One region of the Arthrobacter sp. AG1021 genome, then DNA from elsewhere that is predicted to be linked to it. Evidence: riboswitches for the same ligand, from Rfam matches in the RefSeq annotation. Region 1 holds a riboswitch; each other region holds the start of a gene.
The links. A riboswitch is a leader RNA that binds a small molecule or an ion and turns the genes downstream of it on or off. The one in region 1 is predicted to bind S-adenosylmethionine.

Region 1 (5,776 bases):
AGCGCTACCAGGCTGAACAGCCAGCTGGGGATCCCGACCCCGGTGGCCTGCACGACATCCAGCAAGGGGCTGGTAGATCCTGCCAGCTCCTTGGGATCCATGGCGATCGAGGTGAGCACGCCAAGCGCCAAGTAGACCACTCCGGCGGTGAGCAGTGCGGCAAACAGCGCCCGGGGGTAGACCCGCGGCACGTCCACGACTTCCTCCGCGACGTTGGCGGAGACCTCGAATCCGACAAAAGAGTAGTAGGCCAACAGCGAGCCCGCGAAGATCGCGGCAACCGGCGTGGTGTCTTCGGGGAACTGGGCCAGACGTGACGCGTCCCCGTTGCCGCCGCCCAGGAATATGGCCGCCACGACGATCACCAGCAGCAATCCCGACAGCTCGATTGCCGTCATCCCGACATTCGCCCGCACCGATTCCTTGATGCCGCGGGCATTCAGCAGCGCGACCAAACCCAGGAAGGCTATTGCAACAGGAATGGTGGGTGCATCGAAGAACACCGAAAGATAATCCCCGGCAAACGCAATGCTCAAACCCGCCGCACTGGTGACGCCGGCCGCCAGCATGGAGAAGCCGACAAGGAAGGACACCACAGGTTTCTTGTAGGCCCGCTCGGCGAAAATGGCCGCACCGCCTGCCTTGGGATATTTCGTGACCAGCTCCGCATAGGAGGTGGCCGTGAGCAGCGCCAGGATCAAGGCGACGAGCAACGGGGCCCAAATGGCTCCGCCTGCTTCCGCGGCCACCTCACCCACCAGCGCGTACACGCCGGCTCCCAGGATGTCGCCGAGGATGAACAGGTACAGCAGGGGGCCGGTGATGCCCTTCTTCAGCTTGCTTTCGGTATTGACGCTCATGGCTTGGCCTCCGCTTCCTTGGTGAAGAAGGAGACCTTTCCGCTGGACTCCAGGATGGCGAGCCTGATCGAGCTGTATTCCTCGATCCCCGCCTGGCGTGCCAGCATGCTCAGCTCGTCGAGGCCGATGCGTTCCCCGCTCAATGCCCGCCGGTCGATCACGCCGTCACGCACGAGCACGATGGGCCGGCCCAGGGTGAGTTTTCCGATCCTGGGCCAGCGCATATTGGCATAGGACAGGACCACTGCCAGGACGATCATGGTGAGGGCGGCCAATAGGCTCCCGGTCAGCGACCGGTCTTCCATGGTGATGCCCTGCTGCACCAGGTCCCCGAGGACGACGAACAGAATCAACTCGAACGAGCTCAGCTCGCCCAGGGTTGAACGGCCCGCGGCGCGGGTCACCAGCCACAGGACCACGAAGGCGATGGCGGCGCGAATGACAATTTCCATTAGGGAACCCTCCAAGTGGTGAACGGTACGTTGACGGTGGAATCGCCGATTTCGACCTCGAGCTTCCCGTCGGTGCGCAAATCCCACTGGTCAGAGGCCCGGCCGGTGATGCGAACCAGCATTCGCGTGGCCCCGGGCTGGGTAGCAACCTCGAATTCCACCGCACCGGTCGCGTCGGAACTTTGCGATTCCGGGTCCGGGAAGACCGCGAAGTCCTCGAAGAACAACAGGTAGTCCTCGGTAAGGCGCACCTTATAGGTATCGGGCAGCGGTTCGTCGGAACTGACAAGTATTTCCAGCTCGACCTCATTGCCTGCCCGCGCCACCAACGGGTGGCGCACGTGGACTTGCACACCATCCTCGGACCGGTCGGTGCTGGACTCCACATCGAACGCTCCAAGCGCCGCGGCCGCTACGATGGCTGCGACGATGAGGATGCTGATCCGGCTCACGATGCGTCGCGTGCGGTGAGCAGTCTCGTCAATGACATCGTCCAACGTTGAATCAGAGACCTTGGCGTTGTGAATATTAGTCATCAAAACTCCTTGTGCCCATATTTGCCGAGATTAGCCGCGGCCGGTGCCGCTCTCCACGGAAGACCGATGTTCACAGCAGTTATCCAGTACGCCGCAACCGTCCGTTGTTTCTGGCAGTCTGCGCAGGTCCATTGAACTTCGCCCCCTCGGGTGGAAAGGTTGCCGGAGAAAGGAGAAACGCATGCCTGCACAGGACGTAATTGCCCAAGACCAGCTCAACGAATACCTCCAGGGGATGCCGCAGTGGCGGGAGATCCCCGGAGCCATTGCCGCGGTCTTCGAGACCAAGACCTCCGCGGCCGCGATCGAGCTTTTCAGCGATATCGCAAGCGCCGCAGAGATGGACAACCACCACCCCGACGTGGACTGGCGCTACAACCGCGTGTTCGTGACAACCACCTCCCATGACGCCGGCGGCCAGGTCACCACCCGCGACATTGCGCTGGCCAGCAAGATCTCCGAGCGGGCCGCGGCCCTCGGGGCCAAACCCCGCGTCGACCTGATCCGCGCAGTGGAGATTGCCATCGACACCGACAAGCCCCAGGAAATCGCGGAGCAATGGGCCGCCGGGCTTGGGTACAAGTCGTTGGACGACGGCAGCATCGCCGATCCCCACGGTCGCGGCCCGGCGATCTGGTTCCAGAAAACCGACACTCCCAATACGAACCGGCTGCACCTGGACGTGTGGGTTCCGTATTCGGAAAGCGGTCCGGTGCTCACGAAGCTGGAAGAAGTTGGCGCCCACTCCGACGCCGATGCCGCGCCGTCCTTCACCGTCATCACCGACGCCCAGGGCAATCGCTTCTGCATCTGCACCGAGGCCGACCGCTAGCACCGAGCGAACTGCAGTCAAAGGTGGACTTGTCCACCAGAATCGATGGCTGATCCGGTGTCCGTACCTGCGAAGGCATGGGCACCGGATCTGCTGTATCCTGCGCTGCGCCCATACTGTCGGTAGCTGCGGGTTAGGCTGGATTCCAAGTTCAAGAGCTGCGACGCAAAGTACCTGGCTGGTCGCACGGCAACCCTCCTCATCGAGCGGGGTGCCCCAGGGGAAGAACCGACCCGGACAAAAATCCCGGGTAAGTCGGTGGGCCAGTCCGGCACAATAGGTGCCCGGCCGGCTCCCTGAGCAGGAGCGAACAAAGATGCAAAACCAAGAATTCTCGATTGACCATCCAGAAGGCACCCTGCAGGAACGGCTGTGGAACAGCGTGGTCATGGACTACCCATTTTTCGGAGGACGTCCGGTCGAGCAGTCGGCTTACCGGCAGGCAACCCGCAGCGGGGAATTCGCCAGCGGCAAGCTCAGCGAGACGCCGGAACACCTGCAGAACTACATCCTCCGCTGGATCGCCGCAGGCTTCACACCTGAACTGTATTGGGCCGTCAGTTCGGGAATCAGGGAAGCAGCAGCGCACGCACGTCGGCGTTGCAAGAGTCCGGAGGACCTGCTTCGCCTCGAAGATCGGATGAGACGGCTGGGCATCTTGGCGCCTAACCCGAGGGCAGGGCAACTCTACAAGGAACTGCAACGCGATGAGCGGGGTGGGGCGGTTCTGGTTGACCGCTGCTACCCGGCGCATGTTGTGCAGCTGGAACCGGAGGAATGGGCGGAGTTTCCGCAACGGTTGCTCTTCGGCCGGCCATCTGCCGCGCTTCAGCAGTTTATTTACGGTGACCCGCTCCATCAAGGGATCACCAACTGAATCGCCCCACGGCAGGAACGCCTTCAGGCGGCAACGATGCGGTGCGCTGGCGCAGCAGGGGGATATTCCTCCCCGGCAAGGAGGAAGGCGCAGCCTACAACCCCCCTGCTGCCGCCGACCTGTTCAGCTTCCGGATCTTGTTCAAATCCGCTGGGCGCTTCGTAGCTTCCCGCCATCCCGGGGAACCATCCGAAGGATGCGTCTTCGCTGAATTCTTCCGCCTCGTCAAGATCCGGGTCGCTGGTTCCCCCGAGGAAGTTTCGCGTGAGAGTGGCCGCATCGCCCATAAGCTCCGGGGCGGCTTCGAGCAGATGGGCGTCACCCGGAGCCTGGCCCGCGACTGCGGCGTTGAGGATGGATCGGCGAACCAATTCCCTGGTGAACGAGGCAGTCGTTCCATCGACCAGGTGCGCAAGCTGTTGCACGGTGTCGGAGCTGGGCTTCAGCTTGGCTGCATATAGTTCGAGCAGGGCAATACGTCCTTCGAGATCCGGGCGTGGAATCTCCACTGCAAGATCGATGCGCCCGGGGCGCTGCACCAAGGCGCGCTCCAGGGAATCCACGCGGTTCGTGGTCAGCAGGAAGGTGACGTCCGCGTCCGGTTCCAGGCCGTCCATGGTGTCGAGGACTTCGAAAAGCAGCGGCTGGGGGCCGTGGCTGAAGCTGCGGTCTTCGGCGATCAGGTCACAATCTTCCAGCACGACGATCGATGGCTGCAGCGCCCGCGCCATCGCGGCGGCTTGGTAGATGTAGGCCAACGAATCGCCGTTGAGCAGGATAACAGTGTGGTCTTCAGCCGCCGAGGCCAGATACCTGACGGTGTGGGTTTTCCCGGTGCCCGGCGAGCCGTAGAGCAGGACACCGCGTTTGAGATGCGCATCGAGCGCAGTTAGAACATCGCGGTGGGTTCCGACGCCGAGGACTTGTTCCTCAATGCGTTCACGCAGGCCGTCGGGCAGCACGAGCTGTTCGCGCGGGAAGGGTTCGCGCCGGTGGAAGGCGACTCCGGCGTTCGATTCCTGGTACTCGTTGCCCTTGAACTAGATGACCTGGCCCTTGAAGATGCTCGAGGTGCGCAACCCGTTGCGAAATTCCTTGAGGAATGCGTCGGTCACCTGTTCGTCGGGGGACAGGATCTCCAATGCAGCTTCGGGCTTCCCGTACTCCGGATTGGCCTTCCGGATCAAAACTGCCAGCGGGCTGGAGTGGTAATGCAAGAGGTGGATTCCCAGTGTCAGGAACCGACGCTACTGGTCCGGGCCCACAGCAAGTGAAGCGTAGGAAGGCTCACCCACAATACCCATGTGGTTCTCCGGCATCAGCAGATCGGCCAAGTCCGAATGGTATCTTTGCTGCCCGGCGATACCGACGATCTTGGCGGAGGGATCGTTGCCGGCAATGCGGTCAAGAATGATATTGGCATCCGCGAGCCGGTGGGAACCGAATGACTCGGTGATCAGCGGAAGCGAGCTAGGCGAAACTTTCAGATGTTTTTCCAGCACGGGTGCCAGCTGCGCTTCATTGGGCTTCTGGCCGAATTCTTCAGCGAGGTCTGCCAGCTTGTTGAAGGACATCATAAAGGCACGTAATTCTGCATCCATGAGCAGAACCTAGCAGTGAAAGTCTCCTAGTGGGTGCAAAAATTACAGGTACTTAGCCGGCTTGCTCGGAGTGCTTGGCCAGAACTGGAGCCTGCGCCTAGTTGTGATACCCACATAGGTTAATAACAAGCGGCGTAGCTCAATGACAAAGAGAAGGCCTCTGATTGAAGCGGTGTTTGCGACAACATTCACGACAACCCAGAGGGCTTCTCCATGTCCAATCCAAACGCCACCCCGCTTCCAAAGCCGCACCCTGCTCGCCCGCAGCATCTTCGAGACTGGCTGGTCCCTGCGCCGCGCTGCCGGCCGCTTCCAAGTCTCCACCGGTACCGCTAACCGCTGGACCACTCACTACCGCGAGCACGTCACAGCAGGCATATACAAGCGCTTCAGCCCGCACCGCACCTGAACCCACACCGACCGACGGATAATCGCCCTGCGCGTGAACCGCTGCGGGGCCCGGCCCACATCGGCTGCCACCTGGGCATCTACACTTCCACCGTGAACATGGTCCTCTCCCGGTGCGGGTGCTCCCGTTTGTACTTCCGGGACCGGGCCGTCAGCCGAGAACCGGAACAAAACCCGAACGGCCGCCAACCGAAGAAGCGACTGGACTCG
Region 2 (5,776 bases), 120 kb from region 1:
CGACTCGGCAGGCGTGAGGAAGTGCGTGTTGATGTGAAGCCGCTGCTCGGGGTCCACGCTCTTGGGCAGCAGCACCATGGGCCTGCTGCCTTCGACCTTGACTGCATGGAACAAGCCGCAGTGGCGCCCGATGTGGTGCACCGTGCAGTAGAGGTCGCCGCGGTCGATGTCCGTCCGGCCTCCCTTTTCCCATGCGTCCAAGTGGTCGAGTTCGCAGCGTTCGGCGGGCATGGTGCACCCCGGGAAGGCGCAGCCGCGTCGTGCGGTGCGCAGGGCCTTGGCCTGGCTCTTGGAAAACAGCCGCTGCGAGCGGCCGAGGTTGAGGATCCGGTCTCGCCCGTTCAGCACCACCGGGTAGATGCCGGCATTGCAGACCGCGGCCCTGGCTTCGCCTGCGGAAATCGGCTTGCCCGTGATGGTCACCGCGAAGTCCTGCCCCGTTTCGACCATCTTGTCGTAGTCGATGATGATGCCGACCTCGGTGGCAGAGCCTCGGCGTTTGCCGGTTCCGGCGGATCTTAGCGTCGCAAGCAGGCCCATCAGGTGGCGCAGCTCGGGCCGCATGTCCTCGAAGGGAACCAGCAGCTCGGCGGCTTCAGGGTCTGCCGGCGGTATGTCCTCGGCGGGTTCTCTGTCGACGTCGAAGCCTTCATGATCAGTGCCGTCTGTATCCAGATCTTCGTGGTCCGGCTCTTCAGCGGCCGCGTCGTCGGCTTCCTTGGGGTCCTGCGCCCAATCCGGCATGGTCTCGGAATCGTCCCAGTCCGGCGGGGCGGGGTCGCCGTTTTCAGCGGCCAGGTCCTCGGCGGCCTGGCGGTGGAGTTCTTCGCGGTTGCCGGTCTCGGTTTTGGGGTTGTCCACCTTGCGCAAGTGCGCGTCGACCACTTCGGCCTGCGAGGGCAGCACCCGCAGCAGGTAGTGTTCCAGCCCCTTGCGGCAGCCGAGCTTGAACAAGCCGATCTCGGAGAGCAGCGCGCCCAGCGGCCGCTTGCCGGACTTGAGCTGGTGGATCAGGTCGGCGACGTGCTTGCGGGCGGTTGCGGGCTGTTCGCGGATCAGCGCGACGGCCTCCGCCTGGATGTTGGCGCGCGCTTTCTGCCCGGCGGGGCCGGGGCCGAAGTCCTTCTGGGCGCCGTGGATCAGCCGGGAGGCGGAAAGCACCAGACGCGGGTCGGAGCGCGGGGCGGTGAATTCGGCGGCCAACTGGGGCAGCAGCGGCGCGGCGCGGTGCCCGGCGGTGGTGACCTGGGCGATGAGGCAGTCGGTCTGGGCCAGGCGGTCGCGGGCGGTGCCCAGCGGGATGCCCAGCCAGTTGTGCAGCAGCCCGGCGGTGTTCTTGTAGGGGGTGCGGCCCATGGTGGTGCGCCCGGCAGCGCGGGCGAGGTCCTCGGCGGAGGGGTGCTCGCCGGCGTCGGCGATGGCCTGAAAGGAGTCGGCGTCCAGCTGGTGGGCGCCGGTGCGGCGCAGCAGGTCGGCGGCGAAGAGCTGGGCGCGGGCGAACTCCTGGCCCAGCTGTTCGACAAGCAGCGCGAAGTAGGCGGCGTGGCCGGCGGGGAGGTCCGCGTCGGCCACGTCCGCCCAGGCCGCTGCGATGAGGCTGCGGGCCTCGGCCAGTTTCCCGACCGCTTCGGTGCTTGTGGAGGTCTGCATGTCCCCAGCGTGCGGCGGGCGCCGGGAGGGCCGGCCGCCGCAGCTGCGGATTGTGGATTACTTCGAGGCGCCGATCGCCCAGACGCGCGGCAGCTGCGTGCCGTTGACCGCGAGGTCGCCGATCAGCCGCGCCTTGAACACCCACGGATTGTGGTTGCCGGCGGTGCGGGCGTTGCGCCAGTGGCGGTCGAGGTTCTTGGACACGCTGGTGGCGGAGGCGGCCAGCGCGTCGAAGGCGTGGGTGAGCGCGGTGAGCACCAGCGGGGTCAGCACCACCTGCCCCTGGGCGGAGGCGAGCTCGGCCGCGTCGTTGGCGGCCTCGTCCTCCTGGATCGAGCCGCCGGAGTGCAGCGCGAGCGCCGACTCGTAGGCGCCCTGCAGCGCGTTCGAGACGCGCTCGACGGTGGCCGCGGCGGCGAAGGCGGCGGCGGAGACCTCGCCGATGACCTGTAGCAGCTGCGGATCCTGCCCGGCGATGTTGGCCGCGGCGTGGCTGAAGGTGCGCTTGCGGGCCGCCAGCTGCGCGGCGAACTCGCGTTCGGCGGCCTTGGCGGAGCCGGCGAGCACCGCCAGCAGCACCTGCTGGTAGAACGCGGTCTGGTACTTGAAGCGGGTGTCGAACTCGATCAGCTCCTCCACCGCCGCGCCGGTGAAGGTGGAGGTGCCGGTGCCGGTGGTGCGCTGGCCGAAGCCGTCCCAGTCCTCGGCCAGCTCCACGCCCGGCTGGTGCCGGGAGACCGCGGCGATGACGCGGGTTCCGGTGTCGGTGCGCTGCGCGTAGGTGTCAAGCCAGTCGGCGAAGATCGATCCGGTGGAGTAGTACTTGGCGCCGGTGATCGTGAAGCCGCCGGAACCGTCCGGGCTGACCTTGGTGGCCACCTCGCCCACTGTCACCGCTCCGACCTCGGTCCAGGAGTTGCCGACCAGCTGGCCGGCGGCGAAGCGGGCCAGCCAGGTATCGCGCGCCGGACCCGGGGCGGCGACCAGCCGGTCCTCCACGAACGCGAAGTGCGCGCGCAGCGCCTGGGCGATGTTGGAGTCGGCGGCGGCCAGGTCGGTGAGCAGTTCGAACAGCTCGGGCAGGGTGGCGCCGGCGCCGCCGTGGGAGACGGGCACGCGGATCGCGCCGAAACCGGCGGCGGCGAGGTCGGCGACCTCGCGGTAGGGCAGTTCGCCGGTGCGGTCGCGGTCGGCGGCGCCGTCGGCGATGGCCTGGAAGTGCGGGGCGAAGCGTTCACGCAGCCAGGCCAGGCGAGATGTGGACAGGACAGTCATCTGGTGTTCCAATCGGTGTTGCAGGCAGGGTGGCGTAGGCGTCCAGTGTCTAGGTGTACAGCGAGAGCGGCTGCGATTCGCCGCGCAGGAAGTAGGCGCCGACCTCGATCTTCTTGTAGTCCACCGGGTCGTGCAGCGAGTGCGTGCGCACGTTGCGCCAGAACAGGTCAAGCCCGACGTCGCTCTTGGTGGAGGAGGATCCGGTGACCTCGAAGATGCGGTTGGCGACCTCCACGCCGGCCTCGCTGGCCACGACCTTCAGCTCCGCGATCGCCACCGCCAACTCGGCGCGCTGCGGCTGGCTGACTGCCCCGCCCAGCACCTGATCGAAGCGGCGGCCCAGCTTCTCCGCCAGCGCGGCCACCGCGGCAGTGCGGGCCTTCAGCTCCCCCACGGTGCGCTGGAAGACGACGTCCTGCGAATAGGTTTCGGCCTGCGAGAGGAACCAGGCGTTGGTGCGCCCCAGCAGGATCTGCCGGCCCCGCGCCAGCGCGCCCTCCGCGATGCCCAGGTAGAAGTTCGCGAAGGCCAGCTGGATGCCCGGGGTGAGCAGGGTGGCCACCGGCTCGTCGGTGACCGGGCCCAGCACGTCGGACGGCTCGATGCGCACGTTGCGGTACACCAGCGAGTTCGAGGCGCTCAGCCGCTGGCCCAGATAGTCCCAGTCGTCGACGATGCGCAGTCCTTCGGCCTCGCGCGGGACCACGAAGGCCAGCAGCTCGCCGCTGCCTTCGACCTCCGCGTTGACGACGATGACCTCGCCCACCCCGGAGCCGGTGGAGAAGCGCTTGGCCCCGTTCAGCCGGTAGCCATCGCCCTCGCGGGTCAGCACCAGGTTCGGGTCCACCGGGTTGACCGAGTCGCCCCACAGCCAGCTTCCCGCCACGGTGCGCCGCCACCAGTCGGCCTGCGCCTCGGCCGGGGCGTAGAAGGCGATGCCCGACTGGTTGATGTAGTGGTAGGCCAGCAGCTGGGAGATCGACCCGTCGGCGGCGGCCAGGATGCGGATGACCTCGAAGGCAGTCTCGAAGTGCCCGCCGGCGCCGCCGAACTCGGCCGGGACCAGCAATTCCAGCAACCCTGCCTCGCGCAGCAGCTGCACCTCGGCGAAGGGCTGCTTGTTGGCGCGGTCGCGGGCCAGCGCGTCGGCGGCCAGGGTGCCGGCAACCTGGCGGGCGACGGCGCGCCAGCGCTCCAGTTCGGCCTGGCTGGCGGTGCCGGTGTACGGGACGCGGGGCAATGCGGTGACGGTCATGATCGGGCTCCTTGGAATTGGACTTCCGAGGGATACCGGGACGCGGCCCGGGCTCCATCGAACCTGGCGTTAGCACTCCCTGCGGATTACAGGCTTGCTGCGGCGTCGCGGAGCCAGGTCTCTCAGCCGCTCTGGATGGTGTGCACCGATTCAAGCACGCCGCCGAAGCCGGAGGGAACCGCCCCGTCACGCGGCGGAACGCACCGCAAAACTGCGTCATATTGGGAGTTTGGAACCCGCGCCGGGCCCAGATCGCGACGGCGCGCGGCAGCATCCAGCCGTCGCACGACGTCATATTGGCGCACGCAGTGCCCGGGCCCGGCGGGCCCTGCGGCTAGCGGGAGAGGAAGCCGAGCAGCAGGTCGTTGACCTCCTTGGCGTGGGTCCACAGCAGCCCGTGCGGGGCGCCATCCACCTCGTGGTACTCGGCGGCGGGCAGCGCCTCGGCGAAGCGCCGGCCGGTGACGTCCACGGGCAGGATCCGGTCGGCGGTGCCGTGCACGATCAGCGCGGGCACGTCGATCTTCGGGATGTCGGCGCGGAAGTCGGTGGTCCAGGTGTACTGGGCCGCGACCGAGGCGTAGGGCGAGGCGGCATAGGCCAGGGCCTTGTTCGCGGCCAGCGCCTCTTCGCTCAGCCGGTTGCCCAGGAAGGTCTCGGTGTTGAAGAAGTTCTCGAAGAAGCTGCTGAAGAACGCGTAGCGGTCGGTTTTGGCGGCCTCGGCCATCGGGTCCAGCGCATCCTGCGGCACACCCTCGGGGTTGTCATCGGTCTGCAGGATGAACGGTTCCAGCGAGCCGAGGAAGGCGGCCTTCGCGACGCGGGCCGAGCCGTAGGTGGAAAGGTAGCGGGCTACCTCGCCGGTGCCCATGGAGAAGCCCACCAGCACTGCGTCCTTCACGTCAAGCGTTTCCAGCAGCGTGTGCAGGTCGGCGGCGAAGGTGTCGTAGTCGTAGCCGACGGCCGCCTTGGAGCTCTTGCCGAAGCCGCGGCGGTCGTAGGTGATGACGCGGTAGCCGGCGCCGAGCAGCGTCGCGGTCTGCAGCTCCCAGGAGGATCCGTCCAGCGGGTAGCCGTGGATCAGCACCACCGGCTGCCCGGAGCCGTGGTCCTCGTAGTACAGCTCGATATCGGTGGTGTTCTCTTCTCCGACTTTCACGGTTGCCATGCTGGCCCTTTCTCCGACGAAGGTCGCGGCGGTTGCCGCGCTGCCTCCCACGCTAGGCATCGGTCCTCGACGGTGGCAAGGGTTTTGCGCAAAGCGACAGCGAGCGCTTCAGCGCAGGTAGGTCCGTGCGACGCTGAACGCGGTGCGCTCCAGCAGCTTCAGCGCGTCGGCGGACAGCTCGGCCAAACTCGCCGGGCCCGGAGCGATCGAGTAGGCCGCGAGGATTCCGGCGTCGGCCAAAACCTGGTCTTCCAGGCTGACCGATCCGGCGATCACGATAACGTCTCCCCCGGCGGCCTGCAGTACCCCGGATACCACCTTGCCCTGCAGGGACTGCGAGTCCAGCCGGCCCTCGCCGGTGATGACCAGATCCGCGCCGCCCATGATGCGGTGGGCGTCCAGCACCCGGGCGACCAGCTCCCACCCGG
Region 3 (5,776 bases), on a different contig from region 1:
GTTCCGTCCGCGATGCCCAATTCCGTTGCGATCTGCTGCGTGCTGTAGGCGCCGTAGTAGGCCAGCACCACCACCTGCCGGTGCGGTTCGCTGAGCGCAGCGAGCGCGTCATGAATGAGGATCTCGTCGAAAATCTGGTCGGCGTGATCCGCGGCGGGCTGATCAGGCAGCCGTTCGATGCTGCGTTCATGCCGTGAGCGTGCGCTGCGGGACTGGTCGATCACCAGGTTGCGGGCCACCGTGAACATCCACCCGCGGACCTCTTCCACCGGCTCGTCGAGAATCCGCGGGGAATTCCAGGCTTTGAGCAGGGTCTCCTGGACGATGTCCTCCGCCTGGTACGAGTCTCTGGTCAGCGAGAAGACATAACGCCAGAGCGGCTGCGCGTATCTTTCATGCAGCAGCCGCAGGGTGGCGTCATCGCTGGTTGTCACGCGCCCCTTTCGCGGCCGGGATTTTCCGAGTTGATTCTCGCTCATGCCTGATACACGAGCGAATCGGGCATTTCGTTCAATCCAGGCCAAGGATATCCGCAATCAGCCGGCGTGCGCTCGCCGGGGCCGAAGGCGCCGTGCCTATCTGTTCAGGGCCTGCTTGATGGCCCTGCCCAGCGGGGTGGGTGCGCGGCCGATCAGCCGGGCGAGGTCCGAGCCGTGCACCTCAAGGGCGCCGTCGCGGATACGCACGTCGGTGTCCACCAGGATCTCGGCGTAAACCTTGGGAATTCCGGACTCTTCGTAGATGCCGGCCAGGGTCTGCGGGTCCAGATCCCGGTAGGTGACCTCTTGCCCGGTGGCGGCGCCGAACGCTCCGGCCAGCTGGCCGAGCGTGAAGGGCTTGTCTCCGCCGAGCTCGTAGATGGTTCCCCCGGCAACCTGCTCATCCAGCAGGACGGCCGCTGCAGCCTCGGCGAAGTCCGCGCGGGTGGCGGCGCTGATTTTTCCCTCGCCCGCCGTGCCGAGGATGACCCCGCTATTGAGGTAGCCCATGAGCTGGTCCGTGTAGTTCTCGATGTACCAGCCGTTGCGCAGCAGGACATAGGGGATCCCGGAGGCCGCCAGCAGGTCCTCGGTGGCCACGTGTTCGGCGGCCAGCTTCAGCGCTCCGGTGCGCGCATTGGCGATGGATGTGTAGGCGATCATCGAGACGTTAACACGACGGGCGGCATTGATGATGTTCTCGTGCTGCGGGATCCGGTGTCCCACGTCGCTGCCGGAAATCAGCAGCAGCCTGTCGACGCCTTCGAGGGCCGCGACGAGCGTGTGCGCTGCGTTGTAGTCGGCGACGCGGGTCTCCACGCCCGCGGCTGCCAAGGCGGCGAGTTTCTGCGGGGACCTGCCGAGCGCGACCAGGCTGCCCGCTGGGGCGCCCCGGGATAACAGCGCATCGATAACAAGGGTGCCGAGTTTTCCGGTAGCTCCGGCGACTGCGATCTTCATGAGTTTCCTCCGTTGACGGTTACCGTTGCCAACGACGTGCCGGCCGAAGGCATTCCCGCGGCCGGTGGCAGGTCAGTGCAGAACTTCCGAAAACCTAGGATGCGGCGCTCAGCTCGCTGGCGCTTGCCTTCAGCAGGTCCTCAAAGATCGACTTGTTCCACTGGAACCCGCGCTTCGCCTCGTCCAGCACCGCTTCGGCATGCGAGGTGTTCGCCCCGAAAACATCGAGTTTGTCGCGGTAGGAATCCTTGTAGATTTTTGGCTTGTCGATGGCCTCGAACTTCCACATGTTCAATGCTTCATCGGGAATGGAATAGTGGCGGGATACGAGCTTTCCGATGGCTAGGCCGCCGGACAGGTCTCCCAGATAGCGCAGGTAGTGGTGGGCGACGAGGCGCGCCGGTTCCGCCGCCGAGGCGCGGATTGCCGCAACGTAGGCCTCGGTGGCCGGCAACGCCGCTGGGATCTCCTTCAACCCGTGGGCCGGCAGCAGGACATCCAGGTCTTTTGCAATCTGCCTACTGCGTTCAAGTGCCGCGTCCAAGATTTCGCCAAGTTCCGGATCCGCGGCAAGCACCCGGACTTCTTCTTCCAACGCACCGTAGATGTAGTGGTACTGGGCAATCAGCAACATGTAGTCGCGTGCCGAGCGTTCCCCGCCCATCAGCGTGGTGATGAAGTCGCTGGATTCTGCGGCGTGGTGATCTTCCTGGGTGACGCTGCGAAGCCGGGCGGAAAACTGTGTTGCGTCGGTGGCGCTCATGTTGCCCGTCTTTCTTAGCGCGATTGGAATGGCGAAATTTTTTATTAAGGCTAACCTAATTTCCGGTTTCAATCGAGGGTTGTTCCATTCTGCAGGAGACGGTGATTTCCGTGTTCACCGGACGGCGGACGCATCGGCTTGGGAAGGGCGGGCCGTGGTCGCTGATATCGCGATTTTGTCCAACCAGCTCCTTCATCCATGGAGCCGCAACAGATCTTGCTTCCTGGTGCCGAGTCAAGAATTTGTCAGAGCTGTCGACAAGAATCGTCACAAGACGCTTTGTGACGTGCAAAATGACTCGTTTCAAGAGCGTTGATAACCGTTGCTGGGTTTCATGACGTTTTACTTACGTCACGCTTGGTCATATTCAACTCCGTGTTCGACACTGAAATTGTTCAAGAAATTGGACACCACACCATCCAGAGCGACTGAGAGACCTGGCTCGTTGACGTCGCAGCAACCACCCGACATCGGGAGCGGTGCTAAGGCCAGGACCGATGGAGATTGCTAGATTTCGCAACGGTCCTTCAAGGGGAGATCTCTGCCTTCCCTCGAACTCGCTACAAGCGGATCGTTGAACATCAGGCGTAATCCTCGGGTCCAACACCGAGAGGAACACACGAAGATGCGTACTTCGCACCTGAGCTTGAAAGCAGCGGCCCTTGTCACCGTCCTAGGCCTGACGCTGACTGCCTGCGGCGGAAACTCGACAACTGCCGCCCCAGCGGAAGGCGCCCCGACCGCCTCCGGCGAACCGGTTGAAGGCGGCACCTTCACCTTCGCCGAGGTCACCCCGATCAACAACTGGCAGACCCAGGCAGCGCGCTTCTACGAGAAGGCCAACGTGCTGAACTCGGTCCTTGACCGCCTGACCTACTTCGACGTTGAATCCGGCAAGCTGGTGGGCTGGATTGCCAAGGATTTCAAGGCGAACAAGGAGCAGACGGAATTCACCTTCACCATTCGCGACGGAGTGACTTTTTCGGATGGATCCGCGCTTGATGCCGAAGCGGTTAAGCTGAATCTTGACGCGCTGGGTCTGGGCATCAAGGATGCACAGATCGCTCCAAACGTGGACTTCGGCGCCTACAAGTCGGCCGAGGTCGTGGGGGAGAACCAGGTGAAGGTGACGCTGAAGCGTCCCGACGCCAACTTCCTGCGCGCTACTTCTTCGGTCGCCGCAGGCCTGGTCTCCCCGAAGACCTTGAAGCTGGACAATGCAGGCCAGTCAGCCATCGCCAAGATCGTCGGTTCCGGCCCGTTTGTCTTCGAATCGGAAAAGCCGGACGAAGAAGTGGTGTTCACCAGCCGCGATGACTACGCCTGGGCCCCGGAAACCGCCCCGAACCAGGGCGACGCATACCTTGACTCCCTCGTGGTCAAGTACCTGCCTGAAGTCGCAAGCCGCGCCGGCGCCGCCCAGTCGGGCCAGGTCGACCTGGTCCGAGGTCTGCAGCCGGTGGACGAGCAGGTACTGGCAGCCAACGGCGGCCAGGTCTTCGCCGCGCAGGGAGTGGACCTGACCACGAACCAGGCAGCAGTGCGCATCGGCTCCGGCAAGCTGGCGGACGCCAAGGTCCGCCAGGCGCTACAGGTCGGAATCGACCGCCAAGCCATCAAGGACACCGTGCTGTCCGACAGCTACGTCGTGGCGGGATCGATCTTGAACCACAAGGCCCCGGGTTTCGTCGACCTGTCCTCTGAAATCGCCTACAACCCGGAGAAATCAAAGCAGCTCCTGGACGAAGCAGGCTGGAAGGTCGGCGCCGACGGCATCCGTGAGAAGGACGGCGAAAAGCTGGAAATCACGGTGGCCACCTCGAACAACTCGGTTGTCATCAAGCCGGCCTTCGAATTGATCGAGCAGCAGTGGCGCGACCTTGGCGTGAAGCTGGTCAACCGCGCGGCCGACAACACCTTCCTGGTCAACGCACTGGTCGACGACAAGGTCGAATTCTTCGGCACCCGCCAGTTCGCCCTCGGCGGCCTCGGCCCGGTGTACGCGCCGGCCAACAATACCCAGACCCTGAACTCCGACGAGGAACTGAACAAGCTCTTCGCCAAGGAACAGGCGGCAACCAGCGAAGAAGAGCATCTGAAGCTGGTCGAGGAAGAACAGCGTGCACTGGTGCTGGACAAGGCCCTGACGCTCGTACTGTGGGACGAAGTCCAGGTTTACGGCGCGAACAAGTCAGCCCACGTCGAGTTCACCTCCGGTACCGCCCCGATCTTCCAGGGCGCTTGGAAGAGCGAAGGCTAGGAGTCGAAGCCATGGGCGGATACATTGCCAAGCGCGTAGGCCAGGCCCTGCTGGTGATCTGGCTTGCCTACACCGCGGTATTCATCGCAGTTCAGTCGCTTCCCAACGACCCGGTGACGATTTTCCTGAACTCGGACTCGGCAGCTGATCCGGCGACTATCGCGCAGATGAAGGAGTACTACGGGTACGACCAACCGGTCATTGTCCAGTACTTCTCCCAGCTGCTCGGTCTGCTGCGCGGAGATCTGGGATACTCCCTGTCCAGCGGCTCTGAAGTATCCGCCCGCATCGGCGAAGTCGCCGGTTCAACGCTGGTGCTGGCAGGCTCGGCCTTCGTTGTCGCGGTCGTTTTCGCTGTGGCGCTCACGGCCGCGGCCAGCCTGGCCCGCGGCGCCAAGCTGCGCAACCTGCTGCTGAATCTTCCGCCGCTCATGGTTTCCATCCCGGTCTTCTGGCTTGGGCTGGTGCTGCTGCAGCTGCTGGCGGTCCAGCTCGGCGTGATGTCGCTGTTCCCGGACGATTCGTTCCTCTCTCTGGCGGTGCCGATTTTCGTGCTGGCGGTGCATTTGAGCGCACCCATCGCCCAGGTGCTCATCAAGAGCGTGCAGGAAGTCAACACCCAGCCATTCGTGGACGTGCTGCGGGCCAAGGGCGCCAGCGAATCGTGGATTTTCTACCGCCATACGCTGAAGAACGCCGCGCCCGCCGCGCTGTCCATTGCCGGCATCACCATCGGAACGCTGCTTGCCGGGTCGGTGATCACCGAAACCGTTTTCGCCCGTGCAGGGTTGGGCCAGCTGATTCTCCAGTCGGTCACCGTCCAGGACATCCCGCTGGTCCAGGGGCTGGTCCTGCTGACCGCCGTCGTGTTCACAACAGTCAACCTGCTGGTTGACCTCATCCATCCGAAGCTCGATCCGCGTATCATCACCGCCCGCTCCGGTTCGCCCCGCGCGCTTGCGGCCTAGGGAAGGAAAAGTCCATGAGCCTTCTGGCAGACAACGTCGATACGACCGCCGCACCCCTGGCCGCTTCCGAACAGCCGGTTGCGCGGACCTCGGGATCCTCCGCGGCGCGGCGCCGGCTGGCGCGGTGGTGGGTCCTGGTTCCGCTGGCCATCGTGCTGTTGTGGGCCTTGGTTCCCTCGCTGTTCACCGGCCACGACCCGATCACCGGAGTGCCGGCGGACAAGCTCCTGGCTCCAAGCTCCGAGCACCTGTTCGGCACCGATCACCTGGGACGCGATGTCTTCTCCCGAGTTGTGTACGGAACCCGGCAGACGCTGCTCACCGCGGGGCTTGCCTGCCTGATCGG
Region 4 (5,776 bases), on a different contig from region 1:
GGCGGCGAGTCCTACCGCGGCAAGAACGTCGTGGTGATCGGCGCGAACAACTCCGCCCACGACATCTGCGCGGACCTGGTCCACAACGGCGCCAAGCCGGTGATGGTCCAGCGTTCCAGCACGCACATCGTGCGCTCCGAATCGCTGATGAAAACCGTGCTCGGGCCGCTGTACTCGGAGGAGGCGCTGGCCAACGGGATCGATACCGATACCGCGGATCTGATCTTCGCCTCGATCCCGTACAAGGTGCTGCCCGAATTCCACAAACCCGCCTTCGCTCAGATCAGGGAGGACGACGCGCAGTTCTACCAGTCGCTGACCGACGCCGGGTTCGACCTGGACTTCGGCGACGACGACTCGGGGCTGTTCCTGAAGTACCTGCGCCGCGGCTCAGGCTACTACATCAACATCGGCGCCTCGGAGCTGGTGGCCGACGGGTCCATCGCGCTGGCCAAGGGCGAGGTCTCGCACCTAACCGAACATTCAGTGGTGCTGTCCGACGGCACCGAGCTGCCCGCCGACGCGGTGGTCTACGCGACCGGCTACGGCTCCATGAACGGCTGGGCCGCGCAGCTGATCTCCCAGGAAGTCGCCGACGAAGTGGGCAAATGCTGGGGCCTGGGCTCGGGCACCACCAAGGATCCCGGGCCGTGGGAGGGGGAGTTGCGCAACATGTGGAAGCCGACCAGGGTCAAGAACCTGTGGTTCCACGGCGGCAACCTGCACCAGTCCCGGCACTACTCCAAGTATCTGGGGCTGCAGCTCAAGGCACGCTACGAGGGGTTGGACACTCCGGTGTACGCGCTCGCCGAAAGCTTCCACCGGCTCTGACGCGTGGATGCGTTTGGAGGGTCCTCGGCCCGCCCGGTTCGATGGTGCGACCGGGCGGGCCGAGGGCTGCGTGCCAAAGGTCTGCGGGCTTATTCGGTCAGGGCGTCCTGATTCGGAGCCTGAGCCTGATCCCGTGTCGTGTCCTCCGGTCTCGGTCGGATCTCGCTGAGCAACGTCCCGGCCACGATGACCGCCGCGCCGAGCAACGCCAAGGCAGGCATCCGGTCACCGGCCATGCGGCCGAAGATTCCGGCCCAGACCGGTTCCCCGGCATAGATAATGGTGGCCCGGGCGGGGGAGACGGACTTCTGCGCCCAGTTCATGGTCGCCTGGATCAGGAAACTTGCGGCTCCCAGGCCAATGGCAGGGGCGGCCCAGAGCCAGGAGAACTCGGGGACGGATTCACCGGCTGCCGGCATGGCGGAGAATCCGAGGCCGCCGGCAACAAGCAGCTGGATGACGGTGACCCTGCCCAGGTTGACCTTGCCGGCGTAGAAGCCAATCAACAGGATTTCTGCGGCCATAGGCAGGGTGCTCGCCAAGGTTGCGATCTCTCCAGGGCCCAAGCCCAGACTGACGGCACCCGGTCCAGCCAGCAGCAGTAGTCCGACAAAGGCGAGACCCGCCCCGAGCAAAACCATCGTGTGGGGGCGCTGGCGAAAGACCAGCCATTGCAACAGCGGAACCATCGGCACGTACAGCGCTGTCAGGAACGCCGAAGTGCTGCTATTGATGGTTTGAAGCCCTTGGGTCTGCAGCCCATAACCCAGGAAGATCATCACGCCGATGGCCGTTCCGGCCCATAACTCCCTGCCGGTGATCCTGCAGAGCGACTTCGAGAAAATGGCCGCGGCGACCAAGCCTGCGATGACAAATCGGACGCCGACAAAGAACATCGGTCCGCTGTGGCGCATGGCCAAGTGAATCAGCAGGAAAGTTCCGCCCCAGACGGACGTGATGGTAAGGAGGGCGGCTTCTTGCCTGCTGAGTGAAAAATTTTCCCGTATGGCAGAAATGTGCACCATTCTGCACATCATATAGTGCAGAATAGTGCACATGCAAGATTCCAGTGACTCTCCGGTTCTCCGCAACGTTGGATCCAATCTCCGCGACTTCCGAAAACGCGCGGGACTGAGCCAGGCAATTCTTGCGCAGCGCTCGGGGGTCAGCCGACGCACGATCATCAACCTCGAAGCCGGCGAGGCGAATATCAGCCTGGCGGGACTCGACCAATTGGCGGAAGCGCTGGGAATTCGCTTCGTTGATCTGGTGACCGCGCCTACTGCGGCCCGTTCCGAAATCAATGAACTGGCGTGGAAGGGGAGTAGTCCGCAGAGTCGGGCGATGCTGCTGGGGTCGGCCCCCGCCAGCGAAGAGGTGCAATTGTGGACGTGGGTGCTTGCGCCCGGCGAACGATATGACGCCCAGCCCGATCCCCAAGGCTGGTCGGAAATGATCTTGGTAGTTCACGGCAAGCTGCTCATTGAGTTCGCCTCGACGGTCCTGGACCTGAACGCGGGGGAACATGCAACCTACCCCAGTTCGCAGTCCTATTCCTACGTGAATGCCGGCGCGGAACCGGTGAAGTTCGTTCGAAACGTCATTTCGTGACGGGCGGGCTGGCCGCCAGCGCGGCGGTACTTCTGACGGAAGCGTCGCTGTGGACCGCCCGGGGGTATCCGGGGAGTCGGGTTCTGCAAGTCTGTGGGGGCTTGGGCGACGCTTGCCCTCGGCATGGCAGATGTACGAAGCCAGCGGCTTGATTGCCTTGGCCCGCTACATTCTTTGAAATCAAACCGCACAAGTTGGCTGGAGATGCGTGCAAAATGACTGAAACTTCCGAATAAAAGGATGATCGAAACACGGAAATTACCGAAGAAGTCGAACAATTTCTTGAATATTGCGATTTGAGAAGTGAAATGTTTGACCGTGCGGCGTAACGAGCAATATGGTTTTAACCAGAATCAAGAGCGTCAGCTATAAGCCCTGGCTTGCTGGCCGGCAACCCTCTCAACGGTAGTGGGGTGCTCCAGGTGAGGATTCGGTCCCACGCAAGAACGCGTGGCACAAGTACCGCACATCGAGTGTGCAAACATCTGGCAGCGCGCAGAAGTGAACTCCACGGGCTGTTGCCGGACGTTCCCGCTCGTTGGGCACGACCCGAAGGAATCGAGCCATGTCTTTGAATCAGGATCTTGACCCGCTGACCCTGCGCAAGGTTTTCGCGCAGCACCCATCAGGCGTCGCCGCACTCTGCGCCGTCATTGACGGGGAGAAAACCGGCCTCGTCGCGTCGTCCTTTACCGTCGGAGTATCGCTGGAGCCAGCCCTGGTCATGTTCGCGGTGCAGAAAACCTCCAACACCTGGCCCAAGCTGCGTGCCGCGGAGCGTATCGGCGTCTCGGTGCTCAGCGAGCGCAACGACGGGATTTGCGGGCAGATCGCCTCAAAGCACGGCGACCGCTTTGCCGGCGTAGATACCCATGAGACTGAGCAAGCCGCCCTGTTCATCCAGGAATCCACCCTCTGGCTGGAGACCTCGATCTACAACGAAGTGGAAGCCGGCGACCATTGGGTGATCTTCCTGGAGGTCCACGGTCATGACTTCTCCAACCATTCCCCGCAGATCTTCCACGATTCGCGATTTCACTCACTGCCAGTGCCCGAACTCGTTTAACTGACATCACCAGACGCTGCGGCGCGAAGGGTCATCCTTCGCGCCGCAGCGGTTTTAAATCCAAACCGCGCGGCTTCGGGCCCTGATGCCCGGTTTCCGTGGACCGCGGCTCGCCGACGTGTGGATTTCCGCAGCTCATCACGCAATTATGACGGGGTCGCTATCCACAGCACTATCCACAGCTTTGTGGATAGCCTGTTGATTGGGGTTGATAACTTGTGAAAAACGCCTTGATTCCGGGAATCAGGCTGTTGATAACGTCTACGGAGCTTGTGTGCAGTGGAAAAAATTAATTCTCTATCCACAGCTGTGAAAACGTAAAAACCCAAGTCAAGTGTTAATATCTGCCATTTAAGTGGGGTAATCCACAGGATTATCCCCACGTAGTGAACAGGGGAGTCCACAGGAGGTGGTGGGTTATCCACATATTCTGTGGATATCAGGGTTTACCTCTGTTAATAACCCACCTAGTGTTGGCACTGGGAAAGACTATCCACAAGGCCTCCGGGCCCAGCTGTCGGTTGGTGCTGACACGATGGACAGTTGCCGATATGGCAAAAGTGGTTTCCCGGCGGGTACATAGGGGATGGAAGTGTCTGTAATGAGTGCAGAGCCGATCTACGAAGAGCGAGCATCGGATGCGGGGCGCAAGCCGCCGCAGGATATCGAAGCCGAGATGTCGGTTCTTGGCGGCATGATGCTCTCCAAGGACGCGATTGCCGATGTCGTCGAAGTCCTTCGCGGCACCGACTTCTACCGTCCCGCCCATGAAGCAATCTACGAGGCGGTCATTGACCTGTACGGCCGCGGTGAGCCCGCGGATGCCGTGACCGTGGCCGACCTGCTGACCAAGCGCAACGAGATCGCTCGCGTCGGCGGAGCCGCCTACCTGCACAATCTGATCCAGCAGGTGCCGACCGCCGCGAACGCCGGCTACTACGCGGAAATCGTGCGCGAACGCGCCGTGCTGCGCCGCCTGGTGGACGCCGGAACCCGTATCGTCCAGATGGGCTACTCGCCCGACGGCGAGGTGGATGCCATCGTCAACGAGGCGCAGGCCGAGGTCTACAAGGTTTCCGAGAACCGCGGCAGCGAAGACTACGTGCGGCTGTCCGAAATCATCGAGGGTACCGTCGACGAGATCGAGAACGCCGCCAACGCCGGCGACGGCATCACCGGCGTGCCCACCGGCTTCTACGAGTTCGACGAGCTGACCCAGGGCCTGAAGGGCGGCCAGATGATCATCATCGCGGCCCGTCCCGCCGTGGGCAAGTCGACGTTCGCGCTGGACTTCGCCCGTTCCGCGGCCATCAAGCACAACATGGCCACCGTGTTCTTCTCCCTGGAAATGGGCCGCAACGAGATCGCAATGCGCCTGCTCTCGGCGGAAGCATCCATCCAGCTGCAGGACCTGCGCAAGGGCTCGGTGGAGGACGCGCAGTGGACCAAGATCGCGACCACCATGGGCCGGCTGAACGAGGCCCCGCTGTTCATCGACGATTCGCCGAACATGTCCATGATGGAAATCCGCGCCAAGTGCCGACGCCTGAAGCAGCGCAACGAGTTGCGCATGATCATCCTCGACTACCTGCAGCTGATGAGTTCGGGCAAGCGTGTGGAATCGCGCCAGCAGGAAGTCTCCGAGTTCTCGCGTAACCTCAAGCTGCTGGCCAAGGAGCTCGACGTGCCGCTGATTGCGCTGTCGCAGCTGAACCGTGGTTCCGAGCAGCGTACCGATAAGCGGCCCATGGTCTCGGACCTTCGCGAATCGGGCTCGATCGAGCAGGACGCCGACATGGTCATCCTGCTGCACCGCGACGATGTGTACGACAAGGAGAACCGTCCGGGCGAAGCCGACGTGATCATCGCGAAGCACCGTGCAGGTCCCACCAAGACCATCACCGTGGCATTCCAGGGACATTACTCGCGCTTCAGCAACATGTCCTCGGAAGGGTAGCCCCGGCCGGCATTTCCAGGGCACCTACTGGGTTGGCTGACCGCCAACTATAGTGGGTGTCATGTTCGTCTCCCTCCACGCGTTGCTCTGGGGAACCGTGGCCGGATCAGCGCTGCTGATCGGGGCCGTAGCGGCCTGGTGGCTGCGAATTCCCCGGGTCTGGGTCTGCGCCGTCATGGCGTTCGGCGCCGGCGTGCTGGTCAGCGCGCTGAGCTTCGAGTTGGTGCTGGAGGCCTTCACCATGGGCGGGCTGGCGGCCACGGCTGCCGGGGTCGCTGCCGGCGCCCTGCTCTACTTCGGCGCCAACGCGC

Region 2: it holds a riboswitch for S-adenosylmethionine, as region 1 does, so the genes downstream of both, DFO58_RS13465 (acyl-CoA dehydrogenase family protein) here and DFO58_RS12900 (hypothetical protein) in region 1, are expected to answer to the same signal.
Region 3: it holds a riboswitch for S-adenosylmethionine, as region 1 does, so the genes downstream of both, DFO58_RS14710 (ABC transporter substrate-binding protein) here and DFO58_RS12900 (hypothetical protein) in region 1, are expected to answer to the same signal.
Region 4: it holds a riboswitch for S-adenosylmethionine, as region 1 does, so the genes downstream of both, DFO58_RS15990 (flavin reductase family protein) here and DFO58_RS12900 (hypothetical protein) in region 1, are expected to answer to the same signal.

The regions. Positions count from the first base shown of each region.
Region 1 is NZ_RBLB01000009.1:372,509-378,284, reverse strand. It holds gene DFO58_RS12920 (APC family permease) at 1-860, opposite strand, end outside; gene DFO58_RS12915 (YetF domain-containing protein) at 857-1,312, opposite strand; gene DFO58_RS12910 (hypothetical protein) at 1,312-1,848, opposite strand; gene DFO58_RS12905 (4a-hydroxytetrahydrobiopterin dehydratase) at 2,030-2,680, shown strand; SAM riboswitch class IV at 2,830-2,943, shown strand; gene DFO58_RS12900 (hypothetical protein) at 2,997-3,557, shown strand; gene DFO58_RS12895 (ATP-binding protein) at 3,581-4,519, opposite strand; gene DFO58_RS18540 (hypothetical protein) at 4,598-4,774, opposite strand; gene DFO58_RS12890 (hypothetical protein) at 4,805-5,158, opposite strand.
Region 2 is NZ_RBLB01000009.1:495,337-501,112, forward strand. It holds gene DFO58_RS13455 (HNH endonuclease signature motif containing protein) at 1-1,650, opposite strand, end outside; gene DFO58_RS13460 (acyl-CoA dehydrogenase family protein) at 1,708-2,925, opposite strand; gene DFO58_RS13465 (acyl-CoA dehydrogenase family protein) at 2,975-4,180, opposite strand; SAM riboswitch class I at 4,232-4,322, opposite strand; gene DFO58_RS13470 (alpha/beta hydrolase) at 4,515-5,348, opposite strand; gene DFO58_RS13475 (glycerate kinase) at 5,457-5,776, opposite strand, start outside.
Region 3 is NZ_RBLB01000010.1:243,620-249,395, reverse strand. It holds gene DFO58_RS14725 (sigma-70 family RNA polymerase sigma factor) at 1-434, opposite strand, end outside; gene DFO58_RS14720 (SDR family oxidoreductase) at 576-1,439, opposite strand; gene DFO58_RS14715 (biliverdin-producing heme oxygenase) at 1,534-2,202, opposite strand; SAM riboswitch class I at 2,615-2,706, shown strand; gene DFO58_RS14710 (ABC transporter substrate-binding protein) at 2,828-4,462, shown strand; gene DFO58_RS14705 (ABC transporter permease) at 4,474-5,430, shown strand; gene DFO58_RS14700 (ABC transporter permease) at 5,445-5,776, shown strand, end outside.
Region 4 is NZ_RBLB01000011.1:149,790-155,565, forward strand. It holds gene DFO58_RS15975 (NAD(P)/FAD-dependent oxidoreductase) at 1-831, shown strand, start outside; gene DFO58_RS15980 (DMT family transporter) at 921-1,856, opposite strand; gene DFO58_RS15985 (XRE family transcriptional regulator) at 1,888-2,442, shown strand; SAM riboswitch class IV at 2,794-2,910, shown strand; gene DFO58_RS15990 (flavin reductase family protein) at 3,008-3,508, shown strand; gene dnaB (replicative DNA helicase) at 4,110-5,465, shown strand; gene DFO58_RS16000 (ZIP family zinc transporter) at 5,527-5,776, shown strand, end outside.